Regions from separate parts of the Terrimonas alba genome, predicted to be linked through region 2. Evidence: riboswitches for the same ligand, from Rfam matches in the RefSeq annotation. Region 2 holds a riboswitch; the other holds the start of a gene.

Region 1 (3,163 bases), on a different contig from region 2:
AAAGAAAGCTGTCCAGTAAGGATCTTCTTCAAAATAAACTACATCCCTCGCTGTTCCGTTTTCAATCAATTTGATGCCCTTGTTTTTCGCTGCCAATTCTCCCACTTCCACGCAAGCAATGTTTTCCCGGGCCAGGCGATTGATCACAGCGGTAGCTGTTTCTTTTTTACAGGCAATAATCATGGAACCGGCGCCAATACAATGCTGCGGATCTAACGAAAATAATTTGCAGACTTCCTGTTGCAGGCGACCGACAGGTAATCTTTCATTATAAACGATCGCACCATTATCCGAAGCCCTGGCCAATTCGTATATCGCACCCAGTACACCGCCTTCTGTTACATCATGCATGGCAGTTATATCGTCATATTCCCTGTTTTTTCCGGCAGCCGTCAAAGCATCTTTCAAGGAAGATGTATCATAAAAGCTATCGCAGGCTTTTTGAAAAAGTTCCGTTCCCAATTTGTTGCGAACGGTTTCGGGAAAGCTCATCGCAAGAATAGCTGCCGAAGAGATCGCACATGTCTTAGTAACTAAAATGGAGTCTCCCGGGTTGGCATATTTGGATACAAGCATTTTATTTTTAGGTGCAACAGTAATAAACGTACCGCCACCGGCGATGGTAGAATTTTGGCCTTCAATAAAACCAGTATGCCCGCCTGTTACGGCTACTCCAATCTTAGAACAAAACTGATGAATATAGTCCCAGTAAATTTTAAAATCGCTTTTTGAAAACCCAGAAGGGAGATTCAATACAAACTGTCCATACATAGGTGCATACCCTGTAGTTGCCATATCATTGGCCATCAGCTGTACGGATAACCAGGCAGATTCTTGCAGGCCTAATGTTGGAATAAGAGATAAAGGATCGCTGGTCAACGCCATAGCCATTTCACCCGGCAGATCAATGAGAGCGACATCTACACCAAATTGGGGCCCGGCGATGACTTCAGCACGATGTCGCCCGCATTTGTTGCTGATAAACTGTTCAAATAAATGATGATCTATTTTCCCAAGCTTCTCATTTATCTCATTCATGCCACGTCATTTAGTTGTATGTATAGGCCGAAGAAATCTCCCAGCGGTAAGCTCCATTGCTGAACTGGAAACCATTTGGGAAGACCGGTACATGTCCATTCAATGGAATAGTCTCTTCCTTCAAGTGCCTGGTGAATGATCTTCGTAAGCTGTGCAGGTGTGTAAAAAGTAGCGGTAATATAAAAAGGATTTTTACCGAACAATTGCTGCACCCTTCTTCTGACCACTTTGGTGGAGTTTCGGTTCATCATTCCCATGGCTATTCCATACTTGGCAACCCGTGCGGCCTCCCTGATCACCTGTACGGGATCTTTGTAATATTCAAAAGTGGTAATAAATGCCAGGGCGTCAAACACATGGTCTTTGAATGGCATATAATGTGAGTCCGCCATTACCAAATCACCTTCGAAAAGTTCAATGGCCTGCGATAACATGAGTGGCGAGATATCGCCACCGGTCGCTTCAATGCCTATCTCTTTCCACCAACGGGTAAAGCGGGTAGTGCCGCAGCCAAATTCAAGCAGCGTTTTTATCCGTTTGTCTTTTGAAACAAGCTGCTCCATTATTTTCTTTTGCCAGATCTCGGCCCGTTTGTAGCGGCCTTCATACCACTGCTCGTATGTGTCAGTATGTTCACGGTTGAAAAACCACTCCGGCCTGTTTTGCCAGTTTTGCTGGCTGCGGGGAATCAGTTCAGCGTTTGCTTTTTGTATTTCCATTTCATGTTGTTGTTTAAAACAAAAACTCCATTCGATTGGATAAACAACAGAATGGAACATCAAATGAAAATATTTTCAGTTGCATCCCTACGTTGGCATTATCCAAATCAGGTTCCGGGTATAATCTCAGCCTGGCTTCTACGAGGCACCCCGTGCTTTTGCGTTTGCAAATATATTTAAATCGTTTTCAGGAGAAAATTTAAAAAGCGGTGATCATCGTTCTTCAAATTCTATCAATACTCAATAATGATTAAGGTGATGTTATTTTAAAGATTGTCAAACGTAAATAATCATAGTTTGTCATGCATGGCTTAAGCCTGTGCAGCTTTAGTTGATTCTGCCGGAAAGTTTATGAAAGCGTTTGATTGATGTCGTTATTCAGAAGCAACAGGGATCACCCGAATAGAGTTGCAGATGACAGCACTTCTTACTTCGCTAGTTTAATTGCGGTGTTTAACCGATCTGCCACATTATCCCAATTGATTATTTGCAGCATTGTATCCACAAAATCCGCTCTCTTGTTTTTGTATTTAAGATAATAGGCATGCTCCCAAACATCTACCACCAGCAAAGGAATGACACCCCATTGCGTAAGTCTTTCATGATTTTCACATTGCAGTATGGTAAGTTTATCCGAATAAGGCTGGTAGCCTAAAATACCCCAGCCATTGCCATCAACATCTTTGGATGTTTTTGCCAAATACATTTTCAATTTGTCGTAACTGCCAAAATCTTTTTCAATTCGCTTTAGCAATTCGCCGCCAGGGTCAGTCTTCTTATTTGTTAAGTTTGTCCAGAAGATGGTATGCAGCACATGCGAGGAAAAATGATAGGACAGTTTTTTGGTCCAGTAATCAACCGTCTCCAGGTTATTTTCATCCATTGCTTTGCGGATTTTTTGCAGATCAACGTTTGCCGCTTTTACAGCCCCGCCATGATGAAAAGTATGATGCAGGTAAACGGTTTCTTCATCCATATGGGGTTCGAGAAAATTTTTGTTATAAGGCAGCGACAGGTGCTGAAAATTGCCGTTCGCATCTGTCAATTTATCCAGGCCATTTTCTTCATAATGCTGCGCCAATACAGAATTAGTGGGTAAAATGCTGGTAGCTGCTAAAACACCTGAAGCTGAAATAAATTGTTTTCTATTCATATCATTTGTTTAAAAAGGATACCCAGGGCTGCACCAATCAGTATGATGTACGGCTCCCGGATTCTGGTAATGTAAATTAAAACAAATACCGTGGCAGTCGCTATTAAAGCCGTGGGAATGTCGACAATAGTTCTTGTAGCCATTACTACTACTGCACCCGCCAATGCACCGATTACCGTTGCCGTAATTCCATCTACAAAGGCTTTAATACTTTTATTGCCGGCTATCTTTTTAAAATACGGGGCGGGCAAAA
Region 2 (3,163 bases):
CAAGCCGATGCTTCAAATTGCAAGAAGGAGGAGGTAGTCAATCCTTGCCAGTTGAAACAGCAACTGTTAGGAAAAATTAAATAAGCCATCCGCCGTGGCGGATGGCTTATTATCAGTTGCGAAGGGGAGGATCGAACTCCCGTCCGCCAGCTGGCGGATATGAGCCCAGAACTACTTATCAGTTATCATTTGCCAAATCCATTCTCTGACTCTGGCTGATTTAAGTTCCTTTTCTCGACGCATCGCTTGTGCTTTGCTTTCAAATATCTCTGTATGAACTATTTTCCAAGGTCTTAATTTTATTGTCCAACCCTTTGTCGCAAGTTCGTTATGCGAGTTAAATCATTCGATAAGATTCAATGTATATCCGATACAGATCTTTTTATATCGCTGACTGTATAAGACATATCCCGTGAACATAAGAAAAAATCCGCCACCCGGCGGATTTCCCTGTTGCGAAGGGGAGGATCGAACTCCCGACCTTTGGGTTATGAGCCCAACGAGCTACCGCTGCTCTACTTCGCGGTGCAAATGTAAGGTCATAGAACTTAGCAGCCAAACAAAAATCAAAAAGCTGTTGTGTTTATTTTCACAACAGCTTTTTCTACAAATAATTTCATTGATTATGATCTTCTTGAAATGCTGCTGGCACCGCTTGTTTTGATGTCGCGGATCAGGCCGGCACCTTTATACTTCACGTCGCTGGCACCACTGGCCTCGGCCGATAACTCTTTATTAACAGTAATTTTAATATCACTTGCACCGCTGGCCTTTGCATTACAATAGTCAACTGCCAGGTCAAATCCCTTAAAGTCACTGGCGCCGCTGGCTTCAATATTTAATTGACCAACATCGCCTGTCAGCGTAAGATCGGAAGCGCCGCTCAGGTCAATCATCAGTTTTTGTGCGGTGATTTTACCCTTTAAATTGCTGGCGCCAGACATATCCAGTTTTAAATTCTCAGCTTTCCAGGCATCCACAATGTAAACGTCGCAGGCGCCACTAACATTTAGTTTATCAAGCTGCTTGAATGATATATAAGCCTTTAGTTTTTTGTTGCCCGAATTCCACTTGCCCTTATTATCATAACGAATGATAAGTACGCCTCCTTTTACTTCCACTTTTATATTTTCCCGGTATTTGCTTTCAGAAGCACTTACGGCCACTGATTCTTCATTAGACTGGGTGAGGTATACATCAAAAGCACTGGATAATTCAATCGCTCTGAAATTTTTAGCCTCCCGCATCTCTGCATTGGGATCATTAATAGTTTTTTGCGACCAGCCGGCAACAGCAAAAGCAGTGACAAGCAAAAGTGACAATATAGTTTTTTTCATAAACCTGTTGATTTTGAGTAGTACGAAGGATGCAGTATGAAAGTTACAGCGGTACAATTTTATTTTATTCTTACTTTTGCCGCAGCTCTTATACTTTCAATACGAAAGCTTTAAAGTTTTCAGTGTTCCCGGGGTGTTTGTGCCAACCTGATGAAAGGGCCCTTCGACAAGTTGGCGACAATCTGAGATTATACCCGTAAACCTGATCAGGGTAATGCCTGCGCAGGGAAGGATGGCAGCCTACTGCCCTTTCTCCTACAGCATTTCCCTCTCATTTTTAACCGTTTAAACTTAAAAAAATGAAGAGGATTGCAATCACAAGCTGTATTTTATTTTCAGCCTCTGTTTTATTTGCACAACAAGTCCCGGCAAATCGGGAAGAAGTTCCAACAGAACAAAAACAAGCAACCAGCGACAGTTTTTATTTACTTACGCCAATCGAAGTAAAAGCTATCCGGGCCGGCGAAAAAGCACCGTTTACCAAAACCAATTTGTCGAAAAAAGAAATTCAGAAAAACAATCTTGGCCAGGACATCCCCTTTATCCTGAACCAAACTCCGTCAGTGGTCGTTAATTCCGATGCAGGTGCTGGGATTGGTTACACCGGCATGCGGATCCGCGGAACCGACGGTACCCGCATCAATGTCACATTGAATGGCATTCCATATAATGATGCAGAATCACAAGGAAGTTATTTTGTTGATTTGCCCGATTTTGTCTCATCTGTGAGTTCCATCCAAATTCAACGGGGTGTAGGTACATCATCAAACGGTATGGGAGCATTCGGTGCAACCGTCAGTTTATCTACCAATGAGGTCAACCTGAAATCGTACGCTGAACTGAACAACAGCTATGGCTCCTTTAATTCCTGGAAGAATACCGTTAAAGCCGGAACAGGTTTAATTGACAATCATTTTACGATTGATGCCAGGCTGAGCCAGATAACCAGCGATGGGTATATCGATAGGGCCAGCAGCAATTTGCAGGCGTTTTATTTATCCGGCGCATATATGACTAAAAAATCGTCGCTTAGATTGAATGTTTTCTCCGGAAAAGAAAAAACCTACCAGGCCTGGAATGGTCTTCCCGAATATTTATTGAAAACGGACCGCACTTTGAATTCGAGTGGCACTGAGAAACCCGGTGTTCCTTACGATAATGAAACCGATAATTACAGGCAAACACATTACCAGTTATTTTTTAATCATGCTGTTAATGACCGCTGGAATTTTAATACCGCAGTTTTCCTGTCGAGAGGGTTAGGCTATTATGAAAATTATAAAGCACAGGAAAGTTTTGCTGATTATGGTCAGCCTGACCTCGTTTTGGGTGATACTACTATTGAAAAAACTGACCTGGTCCGTCAGAAATGGCTCGATAACTATTACTATGGCCAAATAATTTCTGCTCAATATAAAAAGGATAAACATGCTGTAACAATTGGTGGTGGTTGGACTGTCTATGATGGCATACATCATGGAGACGTTATTTGGGCACAGTTTGGATTTGATAAGGGTTTCCGTTATTATGATCTCGATGCATTAAAATCGGACATAAATTTTTATACCAAATGGCAATACGAGTTTATGCCGTACTGGAACTTGTTTGCAGATTTGCAATACCGGCATGTGCAGCATAAGATGAATGGCTTTGCAAATAATCCCGGTCTTTTTATTAATCGCCAGTTTGACTTTATCAATCCTAAAGCAGGCATTCAATACAGTAAGAATGGCTGGCAGTCTTACTTAAGTTATGCGGTAGCTAATAAAGAGCCTAACCGTGATGATTTTGAAGCAGGTACTACCAACCAACCCAAAAAAGAAACA

What was found. A riboswitch is a leader RNA that binds a small molecule or an ion and turns the genes downstream of it on or off. The one in region 2 is predicted to bind thiamine pyrophosphate.
Region 1: it holds a riboswitch for thiamine pyrophosphate, as region 2 does, so the genes downstream of both, ACFEL9_RS04135 (class I SAM-dependent methyltransferase) here and ACFEL9_RS07420 (TonB-dependent receptor) in region 2, are expected to answer to the same signal.

What each region holds. Positions count from the first base shown of each region.
Region 1 covers NZ_JBHMQM010000001.1:1,034,243-1,037,405, forward strand. The annotation lists gene ACFEL9_RS04130 (AIR synthase family protein) at 1-1,038, opposite strand, end outside; gene ACFEL9_RS04135 (class I SAM-dependent methyltransferase) at 1,035-1,757, opposite strand; TPP riboswitch at 1,825-1,920, opposite strand; gene ACFEL9_RS04140 (superoxide dismutase) at 2,185-2,910, opposite strand; gene ACFEL9_RS04145 (chromate transporter) at 2,907-3,163, opposite strand, start outside.
Region 2 covers NZ_JBHMQM010000002.1:604,014-607,176, reverse strand. The annotation lists partial or broken gene ACFEL9_RS07435 (GIY-YIG nuclease family protein) at 172-330, opposite strand; tRNA gene ACFEL9_RS07430 (tRNA-Met) at 454-525, opposite strand; gene ACFEL9_RS07425 (head GIN domain-containing protein) at 624-1,337, opposite strand; TPP riboswitch at 1,457-1,583, shown strand; gene ACFEL9_RS07420 (TonB-dependent receptor) at 1,637-3,163, shown strand, end outside.